Regions from separate parts of the Arthrobacter sp. BPSS-3 genome, predicted to be linked through region 3. Evidence: riboswitches for the same ligand, from Rfam matches in the RefSeq annotation. Region 3 holds a riboswitch; each other region holds the start of a gene.
The links. Region 3 has a riboswitch for thiamine pyrophosphate ahead of thiO (glycine oxidase ThiO). Riboswitches for the same ligand answer to the same signal wherever they lie in the genome.

Region 1 (9,691 bases), on a different contig from region 3:
GCTGCGGCAACGGACGTGGCGATCTGCTGAAACAGCATGTTCTCCCCTAGTGAGTTCTACAAATGGACGACGGCGGAGGATCCCACCGTTCCTGGCTTTAGTCCATGGTACCGCGTGACTAGGCCCGGATCTGGCCCTCGCCCTGCACGATCCACTTGGTGGTGGTGAGTTCGGTCAAGCCCATCGGACCGCGGGCGTGCAGCTTCTGCGTGGAGATCCCCACCTCGGCGCCCAGCCCCAGCTCGCCGCCGTCGGTGAACCGGGTGGAGGCGTTGACGATCACCGCGGCGGAATCAATCTCCGCGATGAAGCGCTCGGCGTTGGCGAGGTCGTTGGTGACGATCGCCTCGGTGTGGCCGGTGGACCAGCTGCGGATGTGGGCCAGAGCCTCGTCCATGCTGTCGACCATGGCTACGGCGAGGTCCAGGTCCATATACTCGGTGGCCCAGTCCACGTCCGTGGCGGGCACGGTCTCCACCGAGGGCAGCGCGGCGGTGACGCGGGCGTCGGTGTGCAGGGTGACCCCGGCGGCCCGGAGGGCGTCGGCGACGGCGGGCAGCACGGTGGACCCCGAGTGCACCAAGAGGGTTTCGACCGTGTTGCAGACGCTGGGCCGCTGGGTCTTGGCGTTGAGGAGGATCTCCACGGCCATCTTCTCGTCCGCGGAGGCGTCGAGGAAGATGTGCACGTTGCCCTCGCCGGTCTCGATGACGGGGACGGCGGAGTTGGTCACGACGGTCTGGATCAGGTCCCGGCCGCCGCGTGGAATCAGGACGTCCACACGGCCGCGGGCCCGCATCAGCACGTTGGCGCCGTCGCGGCCGTATTCGTCGACGCTCTGGACGGCGTCCGCGGGCAGCCCAACGGAGACCAGGGCGTCGCGGAGGACGTTGATCAGGGCGATGTTGGTTTCGGCTGCGGCGCTGCCGCCGCGCAGGATCACGGCGTTGCCGCTCTTGAGCGCCAGTCCGGCGATGTCCACGGTGACGTTGGGGCGGGCCTCGTAGATGGCGGCGACGACGCCCATGGGCACGTTGACCTGCCGGAGCCGGAGCCCGTTCGGCAGGGTCTGGCCGCGCACCACGTTGCCCACGGGGTCGGGCAGGCCGGCGAGGTTATCCAGCGCCGCGGCGAGGGCTTCGATCCGGGCGTCGTTCAGCGTCAGCCGGTCCAGCAGCGCGGCGGAGGTGCCGTTGGCGCGGCCGGCGGCGACGTCCTTGGCGTTGGCGGCGAGGATGGTGCCCCGGTGCTCCAGGAGGGCGGCGCCGATGGCGCGCAGGCCGCGGTCCTTCCAGGCCCGGTTGGCGCGGGCCATCTCGCGCGAGGCGGCGCGGGACCGGTCGGCGATCGCGTGGACCGCGGCTTCGACACCCGGGGCCGCCGGCGGCAGGCCTGCGGCAGACGTGTCGTTCAGGGGCAGGTCGGGGTGCGAAGTCAGGGCCTCAGTCATGCTCCAAGTTTAGGCGAGTGGGTGGGTCAGACCAGCACCAGGTCGTCAACATGAACAACTTCGCGCTCGTAGCCAGGGCCCAGGCTGCGGCCCAGGTCCATGGTGGAGCGTCCGAGCATCTGCGGCAGCTCCCCGGCGCCGTAGTTGACCAGCCCGCGGGCGATCACGGTGCCGTCGGCGCCGACCATCTCCACCGGGTCGCCGCTCTCGAAGTCCCCATGCACGGCGGTGATGCCGGCTGGCAGCAGGGAGGTGTGGCGTTCCCGGACGGCGCGGACGGCGCCGTCGTCGAGCACCAGCCGGCCCTGGACGGACGCGAGGTGCGCCAGCCAGAGCAGCCGGATGGGCTTGCGGGCGCCGTTAACGGAGAACCAGGTGCCCACGTCCTCCCCCGCCAGTGCGGCGGCGGCGTTCGGGGTGGAGGTGACCAGGGCGTGGATGCCGGAGCCGGCGGCGATCGAGGCTGCCTCCACCTTGGTGACCATTCCGCCGGTCCCCACGCCGGCCTTGCCGGTGCTGCCAATCGAGACGCCCTCGAGGTCACGGGGGCCCGCGACGTGCGGGATCCTCCGGGCGCCGCGTGCGGGCGGCCCGTCGTAGAGGGAGTCGACGTCGGAGAGCAGCACCAGCGCGTCGGCGCGGACCAGGTGGGCCACCAAGGCGGCCAGCCGGTCGTTGTCGCCGAAGCGGATCTCGTGGGTGGCGACGGTGTCGTTCTCGTTGACCACGGGCACGACGCCGAGGTTCAGCAGCCGGTCCAGGGCGCGGAACGCGTTGGTGTGCTGGCTGCGGCGCATGAAGTCGTCCGCGGTCAGCAGGACCTGGCTGACAGTGACCCCGTGGGCGCCGAAGGCGTGGGTGTAGCGGGCCATGAGCAGGCCCTGCCCCACGCTCGCCGCGGCCTGCTGGGTGGCGAGGTCGCGGGGGCGCTTCTCCAGGCCCAGAGGTGCCAGGCCGGCGGCGATCGCGCCGGAGGAGACCAGGATGATCTCGGTGCCGGCGTTGCGCTTGTGCGCCAGGGCGTCGGCCAGGCCGGTGAGGGCCTCCTCGTCGATGCCGCCCTTGATGGACGTCAGCGAGGAGGAGCCGACCTTGACGACGATCCGGCGCGCGTCGGCCAGGAGTGCCCGGCCGGGAAATACTGCCGACGTCACGTCGCCGGCCCGGGTGGCGTTACTGGTCATCGGCGTCGCCGAGTCCACTCTCCTTGAGCGGCTGCTGGGCGCGGCGGCCGCTGACCGATTCGGTCCAGATGCCGGCCTTGCGCTCGGCTTCCAGCTCGGCGCGGGCGGCGGCCTTGGCGTCGCGGCGTTCCTGCTGTTCCTCGCGCTTCTGGCCGCGGGTGGGGCGGTCGCCGATGTCCGCGAAGCGGATGTCGGTGCCGCGCGGGGAGGCCAGCAGTTCCGCGCCGGCCATCATGGTGGGCTCCCAGTCGAAGACGACGCCGTCGTCCTCGCCGATCACGACGGCGTCGCCGGGCTTGGCGCCCTGCTTGAACAGCTCGGTTTCGACGCCCAGCTTGGCCAGCCGGTCCGCGAGGTAGCCGATGGCTTCCTCGTTGGTGAAGTCTGTCTGCTTGACCCAGCGCACCGGCTTTTCGCCCAGGACACGGAACAGCGGTTCCATGCCGCGTTCCTCGCGCCGGATGGTGAAGCCGGATTCGTTGACGGCGCGGGGGCGCAGCACCGGGGCGGCGACCTTCGGCGGGGTGGCGGCGACGGCGTCGCGGGCGGCCTTGACGATCTCTGCCATGGCGAAGCCGAGCTGGCGCAGGCCCTCGTGGCTGGTGGCGGAAATTTCGAAGACGCGGTAGCCGCGCTTCTCGAGCTCGGGGCGGACGAACTCGGCCATGTCCTTGCCGTCGGGCAGGTCCACCTTGTTCAGGGCGACCAGTCGCGGGCGGTGGTTCAGCGGGACGACCTCGCCGTCGGTGCCGGCGTAGCTCATGTCGACGGCGTACTTCTCCAGCTCGGCCTCGATCACGGCCAGGTCGGAGAGCGGGTCGCGGTCCGATTCGAGCGTGCCGCAGTCGAGGACGTGGACCAGGGCGGCGCAGCGTTCGACGTGGCGCAGGAAGTGGTGGCCGAGGCCCTTGCCCTCGCTGGCGCCCTCGATCAGGCCGGGCACGTCGGCGATGGTGAAACGGACGTCGCCGGCCTGGACGACGCCGAGGTTGGGGATCAGGGTGGTAAAGGGGTAGTCCGCGATCTTGGGCCGCGCGGCGGACATGGCGGCGATCAGGCTGGACTTGCCGGCGGACGGGAAGCCGACCAGGGCGATGTCCGCGATGGACTTCAGTTCCAGGACAATGTCGCTGGATTCGCCCTCGATGCCGAGGAGCGCGAAGCCGGGGGCGCGGCGCTTCTGCGAGGACAGGGCCGCGTTGCCGAGGCCCCCGAGGCCGCCGGCGGCGGCGATGTATTCGGTGCCCTCCCCCACCATGTCGGCCAGGACGGTACCGTCCTTGCTCTTGACGACGGTGCCTTCGGGGACGGGCAGGACCAGGGTCTCGCCGTTCTTGCCGCCGCGCCAGTCACCCATACCGGGGCCGCCGTTGGTGGCGTGCCGGTGGGGGGCGTGGTGGTAGTCCAGGAGGGTGGTGGTCTGGGGGTCGACGCGGAGGATGACGTCGCCGCCGTTGCCGCCGTTGCCGCCGTCGGGTCCGCCGAGGGGCTTGAACTTTTCACGGTGGACGGAGACACACCCGTGACCGCCGGTACCGCCGGATACGTGCAGTACTACCCGGTCTACAAAGCTGGCCACGTGGATCTCCTCAGTGCTGTTCCCGGTCCGCAAGGTCCCGGAATGATTGTAATGCGGTTAAAACACCGGTGGAGCGGACCCATTGGCCCGCCCCACCGATTGTGAAACGTAGGTGTTACTCTGCGGCTGCAGCAGCCACGATGTTCACGACGCGACGGCCGCGGCGGGTGCCGAACTCGACAGCGCCGGGGGTCAGTGCGAACAGGGTGTCGTCGCCGCCGCGGCCAACGCCGGCGCCCGGGTGGAAGTGGGTGCCACGCTGGCGGACGATGATCTCGCCGGCGGAAACGACCTGGCCGCCGAAGCGCTTCACGCCGAGGTACTGGGCGTTGGAGTCACGACCGTTGCGAGTGGAGCTCGCGCCTTTTTTATGTGCCATTTGGAATGCCTGCCTTCAAAAAATTCTGGGAAACTGCGGGAACCTGATCAGTAACGGAAAGTTACTTGATACCGGTGATCTTGACCTTGGTCAGTTCCTGACGGTGACCCTGGCGCTTCTTGTAACCGGTCTTGTTCTTGTACTTCTGGATGACGATCTTGGGACCACGGAGGTCTTCCAGGATCTCAGCCGTAACCGTTACCTTAGCCAGGTCCGCTGCGGCAGACGTGACCTTGTCACCATCCACCAGGAGCAGTGCGGGCAGCTCAAAGGTGCTGCCGGCTCCACCGGGGACGCGGTTCAGGGTAACGAAGTCTCCAACAGAAACCTTCTCTTGGCGGCCGCCTGCGCGGACAATCGCGTACACCACTGGGGAACTCACTTCTCTCGACGTTTATTACTAGATTTGCGTGCGGAACCTGGCCCCGAAATACCGGAGCGGCTCACGCTGTGCCTCAACGCCGGCAGGTTCCCCGGGGGAACCCATGAGCTATCCCGTGGATCATCCGTCCCGCGTGGGGTGGACAGTTCCTCAGGGTCATAACCCAAGTGTTGGCGTAAGCACCGAAGATCAAGACTACGCTAATTTCGCCTTCGGCCGCAAACGAGGCAGGCCCCGGAGAGTCGGGCGTGACCGGTGCCACAGTGCCGTTTTCCAAGGAACCGGACCGGGCGCCGCAGCCGCTTTCGGGAACCGCGCCCCACCACCTTACCGGCCGCGGCTCCCGTTCCGGGTCAGGCGTGCAGCCTCGGCGCGTCGAAGAAGTCCACCTCGAAGCGCACCGAGTGGACGAACGCCTCGGTCATGGCGCCCCGTTCGGCGGCGGAACCGCGGCGCGCGGCGGCGTCCGTGTAGCGGATCGCCTGCCGGGTCGACTCGGCGAAGGCCTCGTCCGCGTAGGTCCGCAGCCAGGCCGCGTAGGGGTGGCTTTCGTCCGCGCCCGCTGCCAGGAACTGAGCGTGCAGCGCGGCGCCCACCTCGGCGTAGAGCCAGAAGCAGGGCAGCGCCGCGGCCACGAGGACCCCGTAGCTGCCGGCCAGGGACGCGGCGTGCAGGTGGTCCACGTAGGACTTGGTGACCGGACCCTGACGCCGCGGGGCGCCGGCACGCCCGGCCAGCCAGCTGCGGTGCAGTTCCGACTCAACCTCAAGGCACTGGGCGGCCGACCGTGACCAGAACAGTTGCTCCGCCTCCGTCGGGGCTAGCGCCGCGGCGCGGGACAGCACCCGGGAGTAGCCGTTGAGGTAGAGCGCGTCCTGGCCGAGGTAGTAGGCGAACTCGTGTTCCGGCAGGGTTCCGTCCGCCAAGCCCCGGATGAAGTCCAGGGCGTAGATCTCCGACAGGCCCTCCGCGGCGAGGGGCTCGAGGCCGGTGGCAAAGTCGCCGGGTTCCCTAAGGCGTTCCGTGAAGTGTTCCGTGCCGGCCCCGGGCCCCGGTTCCGCCGGCTGGGCGAGGTGGTGGAAGTGGTGGATGGGTCCGTTGCCGGTGCCGACGTCGAGCCGTCCGGCCTCGCGCAGCGCCCCCAGCAGCCAGGGCTTGACGCGGCGCAGCGCCGCTTCCCAGTCCCCGCCGGCGGCGTAGGCCGTGGCAAGGGCCGAGGACAGCGAGCACCCGGTGCCGTGGCTGTTGCGGGTGTCGACCCGCTCCCCCGGCACCACCACGGTCTCGCTGCCGGGCAGTCCCGCGCTGTTGACCAGCGCGTCCGGGCACCCGCCGTCGGCGTCCTCCTCGAGATGGCCGCCCTTGACCAGGACCGTGGTTCCGGCCAGCGCGGAGAGGCGCTTGCCCTGCTCCAGCGCCTCCGCCCAGCCGGCGGCGACCGGTTCATCCAGCAGGAGGGCGAGTTCGGCCAGGTTCGGGGTGACCAGGTCGGCGAGCGGCAGCAGGGTGTGCAGGGCCGCGACGGCCGATTCCTGCAGCAGCCGGTCACCGCTGGTGGCAACCATGACGGGGTCCAGGACGACGACGGCGGGCCGGGTACGTTCCAGCCACGCCCGCACCGCGTCGATGACGCCGGCGTCGCCGAGCATGCCGATCTTGACGGCGTCGATGGTGATGTCCTCGGCGATGGCGTCCAGCTGCTCGGTCAGGAAGGCGGCGGGGGGCACGTGCACGGACCGGACGCCGCGGGTGTTCTGCGCGGTCAGGGCGGTGATGGCGGCCATGCCGTAGCCGCCCATGGCCGCGATGCTCTTCAGGTCCGCCTGGATTCCGGCGCCGCCGGAGGGGTCGGAACCGGCGATGGCCAGGACCCTGGGGACCCGGGCCCGCCCGGTGGCCGCGTGGGCCGTGCCGGCCGACGCCTCGGGTCCGGCGGCGTCGGCCCTGGATGCCGGGAACACCGTCTGCAGGAAACTGGCGCCGGCCGCGGGAGTGGTTGAGAGAGCCGCGGGTGCTACCGCGGGTTGGGTCGAAGACAAGAGACATCCCTTCGCCGGTGCTAACCGGACAGGTTCAACGGGTGTGGATCTCAGCCGGCCCGATGCGCGGCACCCCGTGTCGCGTTCCAGCGTAGCGCCCCTCCCCGGTTTCGCTGCCCGGCGGCCCGTTCTGCCCGGTCCCACCTCCGGCCGGACTCCCCTTAACCGGCTCGCGGGTACCGCCCGGAGTCGACGCTTCGAAAGGTCGAATCCGGGCGATACCCGCGGGTGGTACTGAGCGGTACCGGGTGGTGCGGCGGCGGAGCGGTTACAGCTCCGAGGCCGGTACGCCGACGCCGAGGATGATCGGGCCGCCGTTGTCCTTCACCACAGGCTTGACCGTTTCCGGTGCCTTGGCCTCGTGGACCGAGCCCTGGCCGGACGGGGCGGAGGCCTGCCGGCGCTGCTCGATGGCGGTCTCGTTGGCTGCCCCTTGGGCACGGCTGGCACTACGGTGCCGCCGCGGACGGCGCTGGCCGGTGGCCGGTTCCGCTGCCGCCGGAGTGCGGGTGGCGACGGGGGCCGCCGCCGGCGCGGCCGTCTTGGGAGCCTCCTGCCGACGGGTGTCCTGCTTCGGAGCCTCCTGCTGCCGGGTGTCCTGCTTCGGAGCCTCCTGCTGCCGGGTGTCCTGCTTCGGAGCCTCCTGCGGGGCGGGTTCCCTGCGGTTTTCCGGTTCGGCCGCGCGGTTGCGGGCGTTCGGCGGCTGGATCCGGGCCGTGCGGGCACGTCCCCGGCCACGGGTGGCCCGGGACTGGTCGGCGGACCGTCCGGCGGCCGGAGCCTCGGCGGGTGCTTCAGCCTCCGGGGCGGGGGCTTGCACGGACCGTGCTTCCACGGACGGCGCTTCCACGGACGGGACGGCCTCGCGGACCGCGGACTCCGTGGTCCCGGACTGGCGGTCCCGCGAGTCCGAGTCGCCCAGGTTGGCGAACGCCTCGGTCAGCAGGTCCAGGGTCAGGGCCGGCTGCGGCGCCTGCTCGGCGTGCTCGACGAAGGGCAGGGCCACCTGCTCGCCGCCGAACGTCAGCACGGCGGCGGGACGACCGGCTGCTTCCTCGGTGGAGGCCAGCTCGACGGCGGCGTCCAGCGCCGCCTGCCGGGTCTCGGCGTCGGGCGCTGCCGTGGCGTCGCCGTCGTGCAGGTGCGCCGCGTGGGCCGCCGCCGCGATATTCGCCAGCGCTGCACGGGTGGCCTCGGCCTTGGCGTGCCGCTCGGCCTCGGTGGGCTCGTGGTGCCCGGCCGCCGGCACCTGCTGCTGCTGGCCCTCGGTGCCCTGGCCGCCCTTGCCGCGGCGGCGCTTGCGCTCGTTGCGGGCGGCGGGCTGCTGCTCGGTGCGCGGAACGTGGTGTTCCGCGGCGACGGTGTTGGCGCGGCGGTGCTCGACCGGTTCGTCGTGCGTGACGACGCCCCGGCCGGCGCAGGCCTCGCACTGCTCGCCGAAGACTTCCAGCAGGCCGGTGCCCATCCGCTTGCGGGTCATCTGCACCAGGCCGAGCGAGGTAACCTCGGCCACCTGGTGCTTGGTCCGGTCCCGGCCCAGGCACTCCACCATGCGGCGCAGAACGAGGTCGCGGTTGGATTCGAGCACCATGTCGATGAAGTCGATGACGATGATGCCGCCGATGTCGCGCAGGCGCAGCTGGCGGACGACTTCCTCGGCCGCTTCGAGGTTGTTCTTGGTGACGGTTTCCTCGAGGTTGCCGCCGGAGCCGGTGAACTTGCCGGTGTTGACGTCCACCACGGTCATGGCCTCGGTGCGGTCGATCACGAGGGAGCCGCCGGACGGCAGGAAGACCTTGCGTTCCAGAGCCTTGTGGATCTGCTCGTCGATGCGCCAGGCGGAGAAGATGTCCGTGTCCTTGGTCCACTTCTCGAGCCTGCCCACCAGGTCCGGCGCCACGTAGGTGACGTAGGCCTCGATGGTGTCCCAGGCCTCCTCACCGGAGACGATCAGCTTGGAGAAGTCCTCGTTGAACACGTCGCGGACCACCTTGATGGTCAGGTCCGGTTCGCCGTAGAGGAGCTCCGGGGCGAGGATCTTGGTGGACGTGGCCTGGCTTTCGATGCCCTCCCACTGGGCGCGGAGCCGGTTGATGTCATGCGTCAGCTCCTCTTCCGAGGCTCCCTCGGCCGCGGTGCGGACGATCACGCCGGCGTCTTCCGGCAAGCGGTCCTTGAGGATGCGCTTGAGCCGGTTGCGTTCGACGTCGGGCAGCTTGCGGGAGATGCCCGTCATGGAACCGCCGGGCACGTACACGAGGTACCGGCCGGGTAGCGAGATCTGGCTGGTGAGGCGGGCGCCCTTGTGGCCCACCGGGTCCTTGGTCACCTGGACCAGGACGGAGTCGCCGGACTTGAGCGCGTTCTCGATCCGGCGCTGCTTGCCCTCGAGGTTGACGGCGTCCCAGTTGACCTCGCCGGCGTACAGCACGGCGTTGCGGCCGCGTCCGATGTCGACGAAGGCCGCCTCCATGGAGGGCAGCACGTTCTGCACGCGGCCCAGGTAGACGTTGCCGATCAGCGAGTCCTGCTGGGTCTTGGAGACGAAGTGCTCGGCCAGGACGCCGTCTTCGAGGACACCGATCTGGATTCTGTCGTCGCGCTGGCGAACGATCATCTGCCGGTCCACGGATTCGCGGCGCGCCAGGAACTCCGCTTCGGTGATGACGGTGCGGCGG
Region 2 (9,691 bases), on a different contig from region 3:
GACATCGCCGCCGTGAGCGGGCTGGCGCACGCCGCCGGCGCCACCGTGGTGGTGGACAACGTCTTCGCCACCCCGCTGCTGCAGCGCTGCACGGACTTCGGCGCGGACGTGGTGGTCTACTCCGGCACAAAGCACATTGACGGCCAGGGCCGGGTGCTGGGCGGCGCGATCCTGGGCAGCAAGGAGTTCATCGAGGGCCCGGTCCGGCAACTGATGCGCCACACCGGACCCGCGCTGTCCGCCTTCAACGCCTGGGTGCTGACCAAGGGCCTGGAAACCATGTCGCTGCGGGTCAACCACGCCTCCGCCTCGGCGTTGCGGCTGGCAGAGTGGCTCGAGGCGCAGCAGGCCGTGACCTGGGTGAAGTACCCGCTCCTGGCCTCCCACCCGCAGCACGAGCTGGCCGCCAAGCAAATGAAGTCCGGCGGGACCGTGCTGACCTTCGAGCTGGCGCCCCCGGCCGGCCGGTCCGCCAAGGACGCCGCTTTCGCGCTGCTGGACGGCCTGCGGATCATCGACATCTCCAACAACCTTGGCGACTCGAAGTCTCTGATCACGCACCCGGCCACCACCACGCACCGGGCCATGGGTCCGGAGGGACGGGCCGCTATCGGGTTGAGCGACGGCGTGGTGCGGCTCTCCGTCGGGCTGGAGGACCCGGAGGACCTGATCCGGGACCTCTGTCAGGCGCTGGCGCAGATCCAGTAATCCCCGGCGGCGGCCTGGAACGTACCGCCTAGAAGCGGCGGACGGGCGCCAGCGCCGGAAGCGGCCCGGTAGCGGTGCCGGCGTCGGGCACGTCCCCGCCGACCGTGGTCCGCACCGCCTCGCCGACGACGGCGCCGAGGCCGGCACGGCGCTGCAGCTCCGCCCCGGTGCCCTCCGCCAGGATCCTGGCCACCCCGGCGCGCACCAGGCCGAGCTCGCCCTGGTCCGACAGGACCGGGGCGAGGTAGTCCACCAGGGCGTTCACCACCTCGGCCGCGGGGCGGGGCCGGAAAGTCCCGAAGTCCAGCAGCTCGGAGGACAGCCCGCAGTTGCTCGCCTGCCAGGCCGCCATCCGCAGGAGCACCGTCGGCACCGGCGCCGGGTCCACGCCGTCGTACCACTCGCGCGAGGCGGTCTCCACCAGCGCCCGCACCAGCACCGCCAGCAGCGCCGCGTCCTCCGCGCGCAGGCACACGTCCGCCACCCGGATCTCCACGGTGGGATGGTTCCGGGCCAGCCGCGCGTCGAAGTACACCATGCCCTCATCGAAGAGCACGCCGCTGTCCAGCAGCCGCGACACCACCCTGCGGTAGGCCGCGTGGCTGCCGAAGACCATCGTCGGACCGGCAGCGGGCCAGCGGTTCCAGGCCTGGGTGCGGTAGCTCTCGAACCCCGTTTCCATCCCGTTCCAGTACGGGGAGTTGGCGCTGAGGGCGATCAGCACCGCCAGCTTGTCCCGGATCCGGTCCATCACCGCCACCCCCTCCTCGGGCGAGTCGATGGCGGCGTGGACGTGCAGCCCGCAGGTGAGCTGTTCCTGGACGGTGAGGCCGAACCGCCGCTGCATCGTGGCGTAGCGCAGTTTGGGGGTGGTGTGGGTGGGGGCGGCCAGCGGCGAGGTGGCCAGCGCCGCGACCCGGGCGCCGTGGACCCGGGCGGCGTCGTCGGCGGTCCGGCGGGCCCGGCGAATCTGCCGCAGCAGGGCGTCATGCTCCCGGCAGGGCAGCGTCTGGGTCTCGATCTGTTCGAGCTTGAGCTCGAAACTGAAGCCGGAATGGCCGTCGCCCGTGTCCGGGTCCCGGATGAGCCCGCGCAGCATGGCGTCCGCGAGCGCCAGCGGCACCCCGGTGACGGGGTCCACGATCAGCAGTTCCTCTTCGACGCCGAAGGTGCGCATAACCCATTGTGCGCCGGGGGTCTTTAGTCCTGGAAGTACTCGATTTTCGCGCCGATGGTGTTCAGCCGCTCGGCCAGATCCTCGTAGCCGCGCTCGATCACGTAGATGTTGCGCAGCTCGGACACCCCCCGGGCGGCCAGCATTGCCAGCAGCAGGCAGGCGGCAGGGCGGAGGGCCGGCGGGCAACCCACCTCGGCGGCGCGCCACTTGGTGGGGCCGTTGACGTAGATCCGGTGCGGGTCCAGCAACTGCACCTGCGCGCCGAGCCGGTTCAGCTCGGTCAGATAGATGGCGCGGTTCTCGTAGACCCAGTCGTGGATCATGGTCTGGCCCTGCGCGTTGGCGGCGATCACGGCGAAGAACGGCAGGTTGTCGATGTTCAGGCCCGGGAACGGCATGGGGTGGATCTTGTCCTCGGGTGCCTTCAGCTCGGAGGGCCGGGTGGTGACATCCACCAGCCGGGTCCGGCCGTTGCGCGCCACGTATTCGGCGGAGACCTCCAGCCGCTGGCCCATCTGCTCCAGGGTGGCCAGTTCGATCTCCATGAACTCGATCGGCACGCGGCGAATGGTGACCTCGGAGTTGGTCACGATGCCGGCCGTGATCAGGCTCATCGCCTCGATCGGGTCCTCGGAGGGGAAGTACTCGATGTCCACGTCCACCGCGGGCCGGCCGACGATCTTCAGCGTGGTGGTCCCGACGCCGTCGATCTCCACGCCCAGGCGCTGCAGGTAGAAGCAGAGGTCCTGGACCATGTAGTTGGGGCTGGCGTTGCGGATGACCGTGGTGCCGCGGCGGTGGGCGGCAGCCATGATGGCGTTCTCGGTGACCGTGTCGCCCCGCTCGCTGAGGACGAAGGAGCGGTTCTCGCCGTCGGCGGGCGGCGCCTGGACGGTGTAGAAGCCGGAGGTGGCCTCCACGCGGAGGCCGAACTGGCGCAGCGCCTGCATGTGCGGCTCCACGGTCCGGGTGCCCAGGTCGCAGCCGCCGGCGTAGGGGAGCCGGTACTCGGCGGACTCGTCCAGGAGCGGGCCCAGCAGCATGATGACGCTGCGGGTGCGCCGGGCTGCGTCGACGTCCATGCCGTCGAGGTCCAGGACGGCGGGGCGGCGGATCTGCAGGTCGGTGGCGTTCAGCCAGGTGCATTCGACGCCGATGCTGGTCAGTACCTCGACGATCCGGTTGACCTCCTCGATCCGGGCCAGCCGGCGCAGCACCGTGGTGCCGCGGTTGATCAGGCTGGCGCAGAGCAGGGCGACGCCGGCGTTCTTGCTGCTGTTGACGTCCACGGCGCCGGAGAGGGTGTGGCCGCCCTCCACGCGCAGGTGGGTCATCTGGGGCCGGCCCACCTTGACGATGGCGCGGCCGAAGATGGACTCCAGGCGCTGGATCATCTTCAGGCTCAGGTTCTGCTTGCCCTGTTCCATCCGGGCGACGGCGCTCTGGCTGGTGCCGAGCTCGGCGGCAAGCTTGCCCTGGGTCCAGCCCTTTTCGCCGCGTGCGTCCTTGAGGACCGTGCCGAGGTGTTCTGCAGTCGGAAGCGTCATATCCAAGAAATATCACAGATGAGCTACCGTCCGCCTCCGGATGCACCCAAAAGCGCGTAGCGTCACACCCCTAGTCGGCTGGTGCGATAATCGGGCGGTGCGATACATCGCGGTCACTGCTGGCCGAGGAACACCATGTTCCAGGTCCCGGCGGCGACGGCGGCGGCTACCGCTGACCCCGCGATCACCACGCCGCCCAGGACCACCCACACATCCAGCCCGGTGAAACGAGCCTGCCGGGCCCAGGTCCGCCGGGCACCGCCGAAGCCGCGCGCCTCCATGGTCACCGCCAGCCGCGACGCCCGCCGGACCGCCTGGACCAGCAGCCCGAAGCTTTGCCCCAGCATGGCCCTGGCCCGCTGCGCCGGGCTGCCGTGCGAGCCCACGCCGCGGGCCCGCCGGGCCATCCCGATAGTCTGCCATTCCTCCGCCATGAGTCCCACCAGCCGCATCGCCGCGAGCGTGCCCAGCACGAACCGGTGCGGCAGCTTCGCCTGCTGCGCGAGGGCGTCGGCCAGGTCTGTGGGGTCGGTGCAGCTCATCAGCAGCACGGCGGGCAACGCGATCGCGAGGCCGCGCAGCAGGAAGCCGAGGCCCAGCTGGAGCGAGCCCTCGCTGATGGACCAGATCCCCACGTCCAGCAGGATCCGGCCCCGGTCCGGGGCGAGGATGGCGGTGCTCCAGCCGCCCAGGGCAGCGGCCAGGATCAACGGCCAACCGCGGCGCCAGAGCAGGGCGGGGGTGAGCCCGGCCAGCGGGAAGAGCAGCACCTCGAAGACCAGCGCCACGGACGCGGAGACCCAGTCGATGGACAGGGCGAGCGCCACGGTGACCAGCACGACGCCGGAGAACTTGGCCAGCGGGTTGGCGCGGGCCAGCACGGCGGGGTTTCCCTCCAGGGTCAGGGCCTCCCTCATGCCGCCGCCCCCTGCAGCTTGAGTTCGTCGCCGCCGAGGACGTCACTGAATTCGGCGTCGTGGGTGACGGAGACGACGGCGGTGCCGGCGTCCAGGAGTTCGGAGAGGAAGGAGGCCAGCTCGGCCCAGGTGTTGGCGTCCTGGCCGAACGTGGGCTCGTCCAGGACCAGGACCTGCGGGTGGGCGGCCAGCACGGTAGCCACGGACAGGCGCCGCTTCTCGCCGCCGGAGAGGGTGTAGGGGTTGGCGTCCACCAGGTCCCGCAGCCGCAGCCGCTCCAGCAGTTCGTCCACCCGGTCCGCGCCGCGGCCCAGTTGCCGCGGCCCGAAGGTCAGTTCGTCCAGCACCCGGCCGGTCACGAACTGGTGTTCGGGTTCCTGGAAGACCGTGCCGATCCGCGGGATCAGCTGCTGCGCCTTCCAGGCGTAGGGGTCGATGCCCGCGCCGGCGCTGAGGTCGGTGGTAGCGGATACGGTCCCGGCCACCGGGGCCAGCAGCCCGGCGAGGGTAAGGGCGAAGGTCGATTTCCCGGCGCCGTTGGGCCCGGTGATGGTGAGCGCGCGTCCGGCACGGACCTGCGCTGCGATACCCTCCTGCACCGGCACGGGCGGCACGGCCCGGAAGCGGGTCCGGAGGCCGCCCCGGCGGGGACGGTCGCGGGACACGGCCAAGGATTCTGCGGCCAGCAGCAGGCGGCCCGCCTCGAAGCCGTGCTCCGGCCCCTGTCCGGTGTCGCCGGTGCTCCGGGCGCGGGTGGCCGGCACGTGGCCCGGGACCCAGACCCCGGCGGCGATCAGCATCTCCCGTGCCTCGGCCAGCACCCGGTCCGGCGGCCCGTCCAGCAGCACGGCGGCGTCGCCCGCGCTGCCGGGCTGCAGCACCACGATCCGGTCCACCAGGTCCTTCCACACGGAAACCCGGTGTTCGACCACCACCAGGGTGGCGCCGGTCCGGTCCAGGCAGCGGCCCACGGCGTCGCGGACCTCCAGCACACCTGCGGGGTCAAGGTTGGCGGTCGGTTCGTCCAGCAGTAGCAGCCCGGGCCGCATCGCGAGGATGCCGGCCAGGGCAAGCCGCTGCTTCTGTCCGCCGGAGAGGGCCGAGGTCGGGTGCCCCAGGGGCAGGGAACCGAGGCCGACGTCGTCGAGCGCCTCCCCTACCCGGGCCCAGATCTCCGCGGGCGGGACGGCGAGGTTCTCCGCCCCGAACGCGACGTCGTCACCCACCCGGGAAAGCACCACCTGGGTCTCCGGGTCCTGCTGCACCAGCCCGGCGCGTCCGCGGCGGTCCCGGGGTGGGGCCCCGTCGATGAGCAGGCTGCCGGTCTCGTCGGCGTCGTCGGCGTCCGCGTCCGCGCCGCCGCCCTCGCCGAGCACCCCGGCCAGGGCGTGCAGCAGGGTCGACTTACCGGCGCCGGAAGGTCCCAGCAGCAGGACGCGTTCGCCCGGGCTGATGTCCAGGTCCAGTCCGCTGATGGCGGGCCGGGACCGTCCGGCGTGCCGCCAGCCCCAACCGCGGGCGGTGACCGCGGCGGGGCGGACGTCGTCGGCGTTCATGCGCGCGGGTGTCAGGAGAAGACGGGTTCGGTGGCCGCCTTGCGGGAGGCGAAGGAGGCCAGCACCCCGGTCCGGGCCAGGCCGCGGGTGGCGATCCAAGCCAGGCCGCCGGCGATCACGGCACCGGAGATGGCGCAGAAGACGATGTAGGCGGCCTTGTCCCCGGCCTCGAAGGCGATGTTCCAGCCCCAGGGCAGGAAGCAGTCGTTCAGGCCGCAGAAGAGGCCCGCGCCGGCGCCGGCGAGCAGGGAGACCGGGAGGTTGAACTTGCTGTAGCGGAAGGCGGCGAAGACCAGCTCCGCGCCGAGGCCCTGCAGGATGCCCGAGATCAGCACGGTGGTGCCGTACTGGGAGCCCATGATCAGCTCGCCGGTGGCGGCGACGGCCTCGCAGAACAGCGCGGCGCCGGGCTTGCGGACCACCAGCATGCCGAGGACCGCGGGGATCATCCAGCCGCCGGCGTAGAGGCCGGTCAGGGGCGGGTAGACGGCGGTGAGCGGGACGGACACCACGTTGGAGCCCTGGTCCCAGGCCCAGAAGATGACGCCGCCGGCAATCGCGATCAGCGCCGCCAGGACAATGTCGACCACGCGCCAGCTCTTTTTGCCGGCCGCTGTGGTGCGGGGGGTGGAAATATCGGTCATGTCGTCCTCCTGAGGTACAGGAGGGGAGGGTATTCCGGCCACGGCGGCCGCTGCCGCGTGTTCCGGACACCCTGAGAACTCGACTCCCTTGCGCCGGTACTAACCGGATCAGGTTCGAGGGTCTGCGGCTGTCCGCACTCTCAGCGCCCACCTACGGTTCCCGGATTCCTCCGGAAGGGTCCGACGGCGGCGCTCCCCTGTCGTTATGAATGTCGCCCGTGTGGGCTGGCCCAGTTTACACCCGCGCCGCCGGGGCCCGCCTCCCCTCCCTGCCGAGCCGGATCAGCACGATCCCGGCCGCCACGAACCACGCCCACATCAGGAGGCCGTAGCCGCCGTAGAGCGCCGGGACGAGGTACCGCAGCGCCTCCGCGAGCAGCCCCAGGGCACCGGCGCCGATGCCCAGCCAGCCCACCGCCCGGGAGAGCCCTGCCCGCACCATGGCCACGGACATGAGGAGGATGCCCGCCGCGGAAAGCACCCCGGCGACGGCGGGTGTGTTGTTCTCGGCGATCACCGCCTCGGCGGCGGCGCTGATCCGCTGCCGCGCGGCGTCGTCGGCCGCCCCGGCGTACCGGTCGCTGAGGTAGACCAGCACCAGAGAGCCGCGGCTGGTAACCGGGATGGCGAGGATCAGCGCCCAGGACAGCCCGCCCACCAGGGCGCCGCCCAGCGCCAGGCCCCGTGCCAGTCCCTCTGCCGCCGGAGCGCACGCCAGGAACAGCGCAGCGAAGACGGGCACCGCCAGGATGTTCGGGACCGTCCAAAGCAGCTGCTCGGCGACGTAGACGGGCTTGTTGCGGGCGATGAACTCAAGCGTCGGCACGGCCCCGTCGACCGGCGGCGGCGCGATGAAGTCCAGCACAAGGGCCAGCACCAGCAGCACCACGAACGCGATCGAGCAGCAGCCGGCCGCCAGCTGGAACGGCGCCCAGGGTGCGCCCCGGTCTCTGTCCATGCCCGACGGTAGGCCGGGCGGCGCGCGGCGGACAGGGGCGTCCGCCCCGGACCGGTGTGCCAGTAGGCTAGGGGCAGTCCTGTTTCCACCCGCAAGGAGCACGAAATGAACATTGTCATCAAACTGCTCGGCACCGGCATCAGCCTGGTCGCCGGTCTCGTCGGCACCAAGCTCGTGGACACCGTCTGGGAGAAGACCACCGGCAACAAGCCGCCGAAGGGCCACGACGACGACGTCCCCACCACGCTGCGCCAGGCCCTGACCTTCGCGCTGATCTCGGCCTCGGTGAGCGCCGTCATCCAGGTCCTCGCCAACCGCGGCACGCAGCGGGCCATCACTCGCTTCGCCAAGACCCAGGACATCGTCTAGGCGCACCGCACCACCGGACTCCGACGGGGAGTCCCCCGGGCATCAGTCCCGGCGGGGCTCCCCGTCCTCGTTGAAGCCGCGTTCCCCGGCGGCCTGCTGCACCACCGCTTCGAGCTCATCCGCGCTCAGCAACTCCGGGTGGAGGTGCTTGGTGCGGTAGCCGGCGCGGCCCACCATGTGCGCGGAGACCGGGACGGTCAGCAGCTGGAAGATCCACGCGACCACCAGCACCGGCCACACCCACCAGGTGCGCATCTGCAGGCCCACGGCGCACAGCAGCAGGAACAGGCCCAGGACCTGCGGCTTGGTGGCGGCGTGCATCCGGCTCATCAGGTCCGGGAAGCGGAGCAGGCCGATCGCGGCGCCGAGGGACATCAGTGCACCCACCACCATGAACACGGCGGACACGGCGTCGATCACCGTATCCCCGGAGAAGGTCTCAGGATTCATGGGGGTGCCTCCTGCGGTCGGCTACGAAGCGGGCCACGGTCACGGACCCGACGAAGCCGATGATCGAGATCGCCACCAGCAGCATCAGGTTGTTCAGGTGCCGGTTGACGGCCATGTCGATGCACAGCGCGGCGCCCAGGATGGCCAGCAGCACGTCGGTGGCGAGCACGCGGTCCAGCAGCGAAGGCCCTCGGGCGATCCGGATGATGGCGCCGCCCGCCGCGAGGGACAGAATCACGGCGGTCACGGCCAGGACGATCGGCATCATGCGGCTGCCTCCTGTTTGAGGGCGGAAACTTCCTCCGGGGAGCCCATGATCCGGATCAGGCCGGCCTCAGTGTCTCGGACGTCCTTGCGGAGCCTGGCGGCGTCCTCGGCGTCGCGGACGTTGATGCCGTGGATATAGAGCGTGGACGTACCCCTGTCCACCTCCACGACCAGGGAGCCCGGAATCAGCGAGATGACGTGGCCGGTGGCGGTGACCAGGAGATCCGAGTGGCTGCGGAGCGGGACCGCGACGATGGCGCTGACCACCCGGGGCCCGCGCACCACGGCGAGGTAGAGCAGCTGGAAGCTCGCCGCGACCACCTTGCCGAGGAACACCAGGCCAAAGGGGACGGCGCGCAGCACGTTGAACCGTCCGCCCAATTCCACCGGCGGCAGGTAGAACAACCGGGCCACGAACACAGCGATCAGCGCCCCGAAGAGCAGGTTGCCGGCGCTGAAGTCCTGCCAGAGGGCGCCCCAGACAATCACCAGCCAGACCAGCAGCGGCAGTTCCTGGCGCAGCGAGATGCGTTTGCGGGTCATTTGCCGCCTCCCTGGGCCACGGGCTGCGGCGGGGCCGGGACCGTGACCTCGTCGCCGAGGACCGCGTGGATGTAGGAGGACCGGTCCAGCATCTCGGCCGCGGACTGGCCGGAGAGGCGGAACAGCGGCCCGGCGAACACGGTCAGGGCCACGCCGAGGATGACCAGCGCCAGAGTGGAACCGACCATGGTGCGCGGCAGCAGGCTCACCGTGTGGCGTGCGGAGGATGTCCCGGCGCCGCCGGTTCCCTGGGACTCACCGCCCGGGGCGGCGAGCAGCACCGGGTCCGGGTGCTCGGCGTCCTCGGGCTTGCGCCAGAATGCACGGTTCCAGACGCGGGCGATGGCCAGCAGGGTCAGCAGGCTGGTCAGGACGCCGCCGGCCACCAGCGCGTACGCCAGCGGGGTGCCGAGCAGCACGCCGGCCTGCAGCAGGCCGAGTTTGCCCAGGAAGCCGGAGAGCGGCGGGATCCCGGCGAGGTTCATGGCCGGGATGAAGAACAGCACGGCCAGCAGCGGGGAGAGCTTGGCCAGGCCGGCCACCCGGTCCACGGAG
Region 3 (9,691 bases):
GGCCAGTTCCAGGGCGTCCGGAAGCAGCGTCTGTTCGTCGGCGATCACTTCGAGCTTCACCCAGTCCGTCTCCAGCGCCTCGCGGGCCAGTTCGGCGGTGAGCACCGCGTCGCGGGCGGTGAAGCATCCTGCGGTGTTGGGCAGCACCCGGATGTTGCGGTCGGCCAGCAGTTGGAACAGCGATCCGCTCTCTGCCGGGGAGTAGCGGCGCATCGCCACGGTGGTCAGTTCCGTTCCGGACGCTTCCAGTGCGGCGCCGAGGCCGTCGAGGCTGGGTGCGCCGCCGGTGCCCATGATGAGCCGGGAGCCCAGCTCCACGCCGTCGAAGGTCACCGGGTCGCGGTGCGCCGTGGCCTTCACGGCGGGCTCCTGCGCGGTGTCTGCTTCGTTCATGCCGTTCATCCTCCCTGTACCGCGGTGACGAGTTCGACGTCGTCGCCCTCGATGAGTTCTGTTGCGTGCCACCGGCTGCGGGGCACGACCTCGGCGTTGCGCGCGACGGCGACGCCGAGTTTGCGTCCGTCCGTGGCCTGGCCGTTGTCCGCCAGGGGCCGGCCGGTGACGCCGCTGACGAGGGCGCCGACCGTGGCGTTGTCCGGGAGCGCGTGCGGCTTCCCGTTGAGGGTGATGTTCATGCGGTTGTCCTGTGGGTCGCGGGGTGGAGAGCGTTGGTTAAGCTGGTCGACTGGTTGTGCTCAGCGTCGGTGCGTGGGCGGTCGAAGCGGTCCGGGAGGAACCCGTCCCAGCGCGGGTCCGGGGTGCCGTCCAGCAGCTCCCGGCAGATGGCCGCGGCCGCCGGGGTCAGCAGCACACCGTGCCGGAAGAAGCCGGTGGCGATCACCAGGCCCGGAACGTGGCCGCCGCCGGCGGCACGGACCCGTCCCAGCAGCGGGGCGTTGTCCGGGGTGCCGGGGCGTGCCCTGGCCGTGGCCTCGACGAGTTCCAGCTCGGCGACGGCCGGGACCAGCTGCTGGGCATCGCGCAGCAGCTGGTAGACCCCTCCGGCGGAGACGCCCAGGTCCCCGGCCTGGTCCTCGCGCTGGGTGGCGCCAACCACCACGGTTCCGTCTCCGCGCGGAACGATGTAGACCGGGACACCCCGGACCAGCCCGCGCACGGTGGAACTCAGCAATGGACGCAGGCGTTCGGGCACCCGGAGCCGGAGGATGTCGCCGTGGACCGGCCGCAGCGGCAGGGTGAGCCCGGCCGGGAGGTCCTGCAGGGCGGCGGCGCCCAGGCCGTTGGCCACGATGGTCTCGGCCGACCGGATCTCCTCTCCCCCGCTGAGCCGCACGCCGGCGATCCGGCCGTCCGCCTCGATTAGGCCCGCGGCGCGGTGCGGGACGGCCCGGAATGCGGTGTCGGCTGCCAGCAGGGCTCTGATCCGGGTGATCAGGCGGCGCGGGTCCACCTGGTGGTCGGCGGGGATCTCGAAGGCGCAGGAGATCGCCGGGCTGAGCAACGGTTCGCGGCGGCGGGCCTCCCGCACGGTGAGGGGTTCGACGGACAGTCCGGAGGCCACCTGGAGGGCGCGCAGGTCCGCGAGCGCCTGCCGGTCCGCGGCGTCGGCGCCCACGGCGAGGGTCGGCGTCGTGAGGTAGCCGGTGCCGGCTCCCCCGTCGCCGCCGTCGGCGAGGCTGCCGGCGAAGGCGGGCCAGAGCCTGGAGGACTCCAGCATCAGGGGCAGCAGTCCCTCCTCCTGGTAGTGGAGTTCGCTGACGGGTGCCAGCATCCCGGCGGCGGCCCAGCTGGCGCCGTCCCCGGGGGCGTCGTCGATCAGCGCCACGGTGCGTCCGGAGCGCCGGAGTTCCCAGGCGATGCCGTGGCCGATCACGCCCCCGCCAATCACGACGGCGTCGAGGGGGCCGTCAGGCCGGGCACCGGGGCCGTGCGGCCGGGCCTTAGGGCTGGGGGTGGTGTTCATGGGTTCCTTCCCTACGCCGGTACTAGCCGGATCAGGTCAAGTGGTCGGCTCTGACGCCCTCTCAGCCCTGCGCCGTCGACGGCGTGCGGGGCTCCCGCGGTATGCGCCCAGTTTAGAGGAACTACGCTTGGGGCATGAGCCAGGATGTCCACAGCACCGCCCGTTTGTACCTCTGCACCGATGCCCGCAAGGACCGCGGAGACTTTGAAGCCTTTGTCGATGCCGCGTTTACCGGGGGCGTGGACATCATCCAGCTCCGCGACAAGACCATCGAAGCCGCGGAGGAACTGGAGCTGCTGGAGGTCCTGCACACGGTCGCGGCGCGCCACGGCCGGCTCTGGGCCGTCAACGACCGCGCCGACCTGGCCTCGCTGGCCGGTGCCCCGGTGTTCCACATCGGGCAGAAGGACATTCCGTTCGGAGCGGCCCGGGACTTCCTCGGCAAGGACACCGTGATCGGCCTGTCCACCCACACCCCGGAGCAGGTCGACGCCGCCATCGCCGCCGCGCCGGGCCGGAGCGGGCTGGACTACTTCTGCGTGGGCCCGGTCTGGGCGACACCCACCAAGCCCGGCCGGGCCGCCGTCGGCCTGGACCTGGTCCGCTACGCCGCCGACGCGATCGAGCGCGCCGAGGCCGCTGGCGACGGCGGCAAGGTGGCCGGCGTCGTGCCGTGGTTCGCGATCGGCGGCATCGACCTGACAAATGTGGAGCAGGTCCTCGACGCCGGGGCCCGGCGGATCGTGGTGGTCCGGGCGATCACCAAGGCGGACGACCCCGCCGCTGCGGCGCAGGCCCTGCTCGCCGCCCTCGACGCCCGGGCTTAGTCGCGGCCGTGCGTAAGCGCGGCCGGTCGCCTCGGCCTCACCGGCCGCAGGCCCTCTACCCGGCCAGGCCCAGCAGGGTCATCCGGCGGGAGTGCGCCGTGGCCAGCGAAGTCAGCAGCGCCCGGACCGGATCCGTGCCCGCAGGGACGCCGTTGCCCGTTGCCCCGTTGCCCGCTGCTTCCGAACCCTGGACGGCCAGGAAAGCGTGGTCGGCCGCGACCCGCTGCGCCTGGGTCAGCGCCTCGCCGAGAAGCCGCCGTGCCCACAGCGCCAGCCGGGAGGCCAGCCGGGGATCGTCGGCCAGGGCCTGCTTGAGCCGTTCACGCAGCACCCCGGTGGCCTCTTCGGAGGCCTGGACCTGCTCCACGAGGGCCGCGGTGGCGGGATCCAGCCGCGGAATCAGGGAACGGTAGAAGTCGGCGGAGACGGTGTCGATGACATACGCCTTCATCAGCGACTCGAACCAGTCGGCCGGCCGCGTCCGCTCATGGAAGTGGTCAACCGAGCGCTGGAACGGCACCATGGCGCCCTCCACGTCCTCGCCCATGTCCCGCAGCCGGGCGCACACGAGTTCGTAGTGCTCGAACTCCCGCACCGCCAGCCGGCCCAGCACGGCCCTGTCCCGGAGGGCGGGCGCGTAGCGGGCGTCGGAGGAGAGCCGTTCAAAGGCGGAGAGTTCGCTGTAGGCCATCACGCCGAGCAGGTCCGTGAGAAAGCGGTGATCGCGGGCGGAATCCGGCGTCGGAGTGCTCATCGTTCAAGACTAGCGGCGGATTTCGGGCTACCCTGACTTTCGTGTCTCACCATCGCCTGACGCCGAGCGTCCGCCAGCAGCAAAACCAGCTCGCCGAGGCGCTGAAGGCCCTGCGCACCGTCCTGGAACTGCCCGGGCCGTTCCCCAAGGAGGCGCTGCGCGACGCCGAGGCGGCGGTGGCCGGGCACGAACTTCCCGGCCTGGACCTGACCCACGTGGAGTTCGTGACGATCGACCCGGCGTCGTCCACGGACCTGGACCAGGCCCTGTTCATTGACCGCTCCGGCGACGGATACAAGGTCTTCTACGCGATCGCCGATGTCCCGTCCTTCGTGGCCCCCGGCGGCCCGCTCGACGCCGAGACGCGCCGCCGCGGGCAGACCTTCTACACGCCCGAGGGCCGCATCCCGCTCCACCCCGAGGTCATCAGCGAGGCCGCCGGCAGCCTCCTGGCCGGCCAGCTCTGCGCGGCCTTCGTCTGGGAGTTCGAGCTCGACGCCGCCGCCGAGGTGTCCTCGGTCCTGGTGCGCCGCGCCCGGGTCATCAGCCGCGCCAAGCTCAGTTACGCCGGGGTGCAGGCGGACCTCGACGCCGGCACGGCCGCCCCCGTCCTGGAACTGCTGAAAGAGGTCGGCGGCAAGCGGGTGGAGCTCGAGCGGCAGCGCGGCGGAGCGAGCCTGAACATGCCGGACCAGGAAATCGAACAGCTCCCCGACGGCGGCTACCGGATCGTCGCGGCTCCCCCGCTGCCGGTGGAGGACTGGAACGCGCAGATCTCGCTGATGACCGGAATGGCCGCCGCGGGCCTGATGCTCAAGGGCAAGGTGGGCATCCTGCGGACCATGCCCGCGCCGGACGAACGCTCCCTGCGCCACTTCCGCCGGCAGACCGGAGCGCTCGGCAAGCCGTGGGACGGGGAGACCAGCTACGGGGAATACCTGCGCACCCTGGACCCCACAGACCCCAAGCAGCTGGCCATCCTGCACTCGGCCGGGATGCTGTTCCGCGGCGCCGGCTACACCCCGTTCGATGGCAGCGTCCCGGACGACGCCATCCAATCCGCCATCGGCGCGTCGTACGCGCACTCCACCGCCCCGCTGCGGCGGCTGATCGACCGGTTCGTCCTGGTCATCTGCGAGGCGCTCTCGAACGGCGCTGAAGTTCCCGCCTGGGCCCGGGAGGCGCTGCCGTCCCTGCCCGCGATCATGGCGGCCTCGGACCAGCTCGCCGGGAAGCTGGAGCGGATGTCCCTGGACACGGTCGAGGCGGCGCTGCTAGTCAACCACGTCGGCCAGGAGTTCGACGCCGTCGTCATTTCCGGGTCGAAGCCCGCCAACGGTAACGGCGCGGGGGCCGGCAACGGCAACGGGAACGGGACAAAACCCAACGGCAACGGTCCGTCCGGAATCGTGCAGATCGCAGAGCCGGCCGTGACCGCCCGATGCCCGGGTGAGATGGAGTCGGGCAGCCTGGTCCGGGTACGCGTCGTCTCGGCTGACATCGCCGCCCGCGAGGTGCGGCTGGAGCTCGCCGGCTGAGGCCGCACCGCGCCGCAACGGCCGCGCCGTCGGGGACGCAGGGGCCGAACGGCTAGACTGGAAGGGTAGTAATGGATGCCCGGTCGTTGATTTCCTCGTAATTTCGAATCAACAAGCCCGCCCCTACGCGATCTTGAGACACACCCGCTGGTCCCAGTGCCAGCATCTAGATAGCCCGCGATCGGCTCCACTGGACTTGCTTGCGCCTACCGAGCGTGCTCCGGAACGGCCCTCCGCCGCCCCGTCGAGCAGGCAGCGCAACCCAAATGAATAAGGAAACTCCCCGTGAGTGAATTGCACACGCATCAGCTTCTGACCGACGAATCCGGCACGGAATCGATCGAACCGGAAGAAACCATCAGCTCCGACGAGGCGCCCCACGCCCTTCCGGAAAAGACGTTCGCCGACTTCAACGTCCGCGCCGACATCGTCGAGTCCCTGGCCGACGCCGGGATCACACACCCGTTCCCCATCCAGGCCATGACCCTGCCGGTGGCCCTGGGCGGCCACGACATCATCGGCCAGGCCAAGACCGGTACCGGCAAGACCCTCGGCTTCGGCATCCCCGCGCTGCAGCGGGTCGTCGGCCGCGACGACGCCGGCTACGACGCCCTCCCGACACCGGGTGCCCCGCAGGCCCTCGTGATCGTCCCGACCCGCGAGCTCGCCGTCCAGGTCGCCAACGACCTGCAGAACGCGGCCCGCAAGCGCAACGCCCGGATCGCCACCATCTACGGCGGCCGCGCGTACGAGCCGCAGGTCGATGCGTTGCAGAAGGGCGTGGAGGTTGTCGTCGGCACCCCCGGCCGCCTGATCGACCTGTTCAAGCAGAAGCACCTGGTGCTCAAGAACGTGAAGATGGTCATCCTCGACGAGGCCGACGAGATGCTGGACCTGGGCTTCCTGCCCGACGTCGAGACGCTGATCGCCGCCACCCCGGCCGTGCGCCAGACCCTGCTGTTCTCCGCCACCATGCCCGGCCCGGTCATCGCCATGGCCCGCCGCTACATGAGCCAGCCCACCCACATCCGCGCCGCGGACCCCGAGGACGAGGGCCTGACAAAGCGGGACATCCGCCAGCTGATCTACCGCGCCCACAGCATGGACAAGGTCGAGGTGGTGGCCCGGATCCTGCAGGCCCGCGGCCGCGGCCGGACCATCATCTTCACCAAGACCAAGCGCACCGCCGCAAAGGTCGCCGAGGAACTCGTGGACCGCGGGTTCGCGGCCGCCGCCATCCACGGTGACCTCGGCCAGGGCGCCCGCGAACAGGCGCTGCGCGCCTTCCGCAACAACAAGGTGGATGTCCTTGTCGCCACCGACGTCGCCGCCCGCGGCATCGACGTCGACGACGTCACGCACGTGATCAACTACCAGTGCGTCGAGGACGAGAAGATTTACCTGCACCGCGTGGGCCGCACCGGCCGCGCCGGCAACAAGGGCACCGCCGTGACCTTCGTGGACTGGGACGACATGCCGCGCTGGGGCCTGATCAACAAGGCCCTCGGCCTGAGCGTTCCGGAACCCATCGAGACCTACTCCTCCTCCCCGCACCTGTTTGAGGACCTGGATATCCCCGAGGGAACCAAGGGCCGCCTGCCGCGCGACAAGCGCGTCCTGGCCGGCGTGGACGCCGAGGAACTCGAGGACCTAGGCGAGACCGGCAAGAAGAACCCGCGCAGCAGCGGACGTGACGGCGCCCGCACCGGCTCCCGCGACGGCGGCCGCTCGGGCTCCCGTGAGGGCGGACGCTCCGGCGGCCGCGAGGGTTCGCGGGCCGGTTCGTCCGAAGGCGGCCGCGAGGGCGGACGTTCCGGCTCCCGCTCCGGTTCGCGCGAAGGCTCCCGCGAAGGCACCCGCGAAGGTTCGCGCCGTCGTCGGACCGCCCCCGAGCAGGAGACGGCCGCAGCGCCCGCGGAGGCCACCGGCCGCGCCGCCGCCGCGACGTCCGCCACCGAGGTTGACCGGGCCACCCGTGCCCGCCGCCGCACCCGGACCCGCCGCCACAACGGCGAAGTGGTTTCCGGGGAGGCCCAGGGCGGTACCGCGACGCGCAGCGCCGAGGCCTAATCCCCACCATGCCTGACTCCGTCTGGGCGCCGGACGGCAGCAACCTGGTGGTACACGCGGACAACGCGGAGTACCTCCAGACGCTGCCGGACGGCGCCTTCACCCTCATCTACGTGGACCCGCCCTTCAACACCGGCCGGGTCCAGAAGCGCCAGGAAACGAAGATGGTGCTCAACGCCGACGGCGTGGGCGACCGGGTGGGTTTCAAGGGCCGCTCCTACGACACGATCAAGGGCGCCCTGCACAGCTACGACGACGCCTTCAGCGACTACTGGTCTTTCCTGGAGCCACGGCTGGTGGAGGCGTGGCGGCTGCTGGCGGATGACGGCACGCTCTATCTGCACCTGGATTACCGCGAGGTGCACTACGCCAAGGTGATGCTGGACGCGATCTTCGGCCGCGAGTGCTTCCTCAACGAGATCATCTGGGCCTACGACTACGGCGCCCGCGCGAAGTTCCGCTGGCCCACCAAGCACGACAACATCCTCGTGTACGTCAAGAACCCGGCGAAGTACCACTTCGACAGCGCCGAGGTGGACCGGGAGCCGTACATGGCGCCGGGTCTGGTCACGCCGGCCAAGCGGGAGCTCGGCAAGCTGCCCACCGACGTCTGGTGGCACACCATCGTCTCCCCCACCGGCCGGGAGAAGACCGGGTACCCGACGCAGAAGCCCGAGGGGCTGATCCGCCGCGTGGTGGCAGCCTCCAGCCGGCCCGGGGACTGGTGCCTGGACTTCTTCGCCGGCTCCGGGACGCTAGGCGCCGTGGCCTCAAAGCTGGGCCGCAAATTCGTCTGCGTGGACCAGAACCAGGCGGCCATCGACGTCATGGCCAAGCGCCTGTCCGGCGCCGCCGAGTTCACCGCCCACCCGGCCACGCCGCCTGCCTGAGAGCCCGGCCTGAGAACTGGGCCTGAGCGCTACATCCAGCTCTTCACGAAGGAGTGTACGGCGTCGGCGATCATCTGCACGGCGATCGCCGAAAGCAACAGGCCGGCAATCCGGGTGACCAGCTCGACGCCGTTCTCCCCCAGCGCCCGCTGCACCAGCCCGGCGAACCGCATCGCCAGGTACAGGGACGCCAGCGTCACGGCGATGCCCACGCCCACCGCAAGGTACTGCGGCACCGTCGAGGACCGCTGGACGAACACCATCACCGCGACAATCGCGCCAGGTCCGGCCATCAACGGCGTGCCCAGCGGGACGAACGCCACGTTCGTGTACTTCGCCGCGCTCTCCTCCCCGCCGGTGGACCCGGTCAGCAACTGCAGCGCGATAAGGACCAGCAGCAGGCCGCCGGCGCCCTGCAGCGCCGCCAGGGAGATGTGCATGTAGTTCAGGATGGACTGGCCGAAAATCGCGAAGGTGACAATCACGCCGGTGGCCACCACGAGCGCCTGCAGGGCCGAAAGGTTGCGTTCCTTCGCGTTCATCTGCGCCGTCAGGGACATGAAGATGGGCACCGTGCCCGGCGGGTCCATGATCACGAAGAGCGTCACGATCACCGAGGCCAGCAGCTGCAGGTCGATCCAGTCCATCAGCGCACCACCGCGGTGCCGCTGGCGAGTTCCTCGATGCGTGCCAGCACCTCCGGGGCGGTGGTGTTCTCACCCAGCAGGTTCGGCTTCCCGGCGCCGTGGTAATCGGAGGAGCCGGTCACCAGCAGGTCGTGCTCGGTGGCCAGGCGGCGCAGGAAGGCCCGGCCCTGTTCGGGGTTGTCCCGGTGGTTGATCTCGAGGCCGGCCAGGCCGGCGTCGATCATCTCCCGGTAGGTGTGCTCGCCGACGATCCGGCCGCGGGAGGACGCCACCGGGTGGGCGAAGACCGGGACCCCGCCGGCGGCCCGGACGAGTTCGACGGCGGCCGCCGGATCCGGGGCGTAGTGCTGCACCCAGTAGCGGGACCGGGAGGTCAGGATCGTCTCGAAGGCCTCGCTCCGGTCCTCGACGACGCCGGCGGCCACGAGCGCGTCGGCGATGTGCGGGCGGCCCAGGGTAGCGCCGGGGGCCACGTGGTGGATCACGTCGTCCCAGCTGAGCGGGTAGTCCTCGGCCAGCAGGCTGACCATCCGCTCGGCCCGGGTGAAGCGGGCGTCCTTGGACTTGGTGATCTCCTCCAGCAGCCCCGGGTGGGCGGGGTCGTGCAGGTAGCTGAGCAGGTGCACGCTGATGCCCTCGCGGGTCCGGCACGAGACCTCCATGCCCGGGACCAGGGCCACCCCCAGCTTCAAGGCCGCGGCGGAGGCCTCGGCCCAGCCGTCCGTGGTGTCGTGATCGGTCAGGGCCACCACGTCGAGTCCGGCCCCCGCGGCGGCGGCGATCAGCTCCGCCGGCGGCTGGGTTCCATCGGAAACATTCGAGTGGGCATGCAGGTCTATCCTCACCTGCCCAGCCTAGTAGATCGGGGTGCCTCCGGGCCCCGGGCGGCCTGTTGGCCTAAGCCGCGCCGCTGGTGAGACGATGGGGACGTGAACGATGCAGATAACACCCAGATCTCCGCTTCCCAGCCCCTCGAAGAGCGCGTCAACAACCGCTCCCAGCGCCCCGCTTCCGAGGCCTTCAAGGCCTTCATGGCCAGCA

Region 1: linked by a shared signal. The riboswitch ahead of ACFVY3_RS04475 (bifunctional hydroxymethylpyrimidine kinase/phosphomethylpyrimidine kinase) and the one ahead of thiO (glycine oxidase ThiO) in region 3 are both predicted to bind thiamine pyrophosphate.
Region 2: linked by a shared signal. The riboswitch ahead of ACFVY3_RS14720 (ECF transporter S component) and the one ahead of thiO (glycine oxidase ThiO) in region 3 are both predicted to bind thiamine pyrophosphate.

The regions. Positions count from the first base shown of each region.
Region 1 is NZ_JBIMMV010000002.1:318,158-327,848, reverse strand. It holds gene ACFVY3_RS04505 (hypothetical protein) at 1-38, opposite strand, end outside; gene ACFVY3_RS04500 (glutamate-5-semialdehyde dehydrogenase) at 119-1,450, opposite strand; gene proB (glutamate 5-kinase) at 1,477-2,634, opposite strand; gene obgE (GTPase ObgE) at 2,624-4,213, opposite strand; gene rpmA (50S ribosomal protein L27) at 4,329-4,592, opposite strand; gene rplU (50S ribosomal protein L21) at 4,654-4,962, opposite strand; gene ACFVY3_RS04475 (bifunctional hydroxymethylpyrimidine kinase/phosphomethylpyrimidine kinase) at 5,328-6,842, opposite strand; TPP riboswitch at 7,003-7,100, opposite strand; gene ACFVY3_RS04470 (Rne/Rng family ribonuclease) at 7,282-9,691, opposite strand, start outside.
Region 2 is NZ_JBIMMV010000009.1:159,197-168,887, forward strand. It holds gene ACFVY3_RS14695 (O-succinylhomoserine sulfhydrylase) at 1-708, shown strand, start outside; gene ACFVY3_RS14700 (glutamate--cysteine ligase) at 737-1,885, opposite strand; gene ACFVY3_RS14705 (UDP-N-acetylglucosamine 1-carboxyvinyltransferase) at 1,909-3,432, opposite strand; gene ACFVY3_RS14710 (energy-coupling factor transporter transmembrane component T family protein) at 3,546-4,349, opposite strand; gene ACFVY3_RS14715 (ABC transporter ATP-binding protein) at 4,346-5,905, opposite strand; gene ACFVY3_RS14720 (ECF transporter S component) at 5,917-6,549, opposite strand; TPP riboswitch at 6,617-6,758, opposite strand; gene ACFVY3_RS14725 (hypothetical protein) at 6,785-7,507, opposite strand; gene ACFVY3_RS14730 (DUF4235 domain-containing protein) at 7,613-7,876, shown strand; gene mnhG (monovalent cation/H(+) antiporter subunit G) at 7,919-8,326, opposite strand; gene ACFVY3_RS14740 (monovalent cation/H+ antiporter complex subunit F) at 8,316-8,594, opposite strand; gene ACFVY3_RS14745 (Na+/H+ antiporter subunit E) at 8,591-9,136, opposite strand; gene ACFVY3_RS14750 (Na+/H+ antiporter subunit D) at 9,133-9,691, opposite strand, start outside.
Region 3 is NZ_JBIMMV010000001.1:600,514-610,204, reverse strand. It holds gene ACFVY3_RS02945 (thiazole synthase) at 1-393, opposite strand, end outside; gene thiS (sulfur carrier protein ThiS) at 399-635, opposite strand; gene thiO (glycine oxidase ThiO) at 632-1,924, opposite strand; TPP riboswitch at 1,915-2,032, opposite strand; gene thiE (thiamine phosphate synthase) at 2,059-2,751, shown strand; gene ACFVY3_RS02925 (ferritin-like fold-containing protein) at 2,807-3,505, opposite strand; gene ACFVY3_RS02920 (RNB domain-containing ribonuclease) at 3,547-5,043, shown strand; gene ACFVY3_RS02915 (DEAD/DEAH box helicase) at 5,329-7,113, shown strand; gene ACFVY3_RS02910 (DNA-methyltransferase) at 7,122-8,003, shown strand; gene ACFVY3_RS02905 (MarC family protein) at 8,033-8,641, opposite strand; gene ACFVY3_RS02900 (PHP domain-containing protein) at 8,650-9,495, opposite strand; gene ACFVY3_RS02895 (aminopeptidase P family protein) at 9,580-9,691, shown strand, end outside.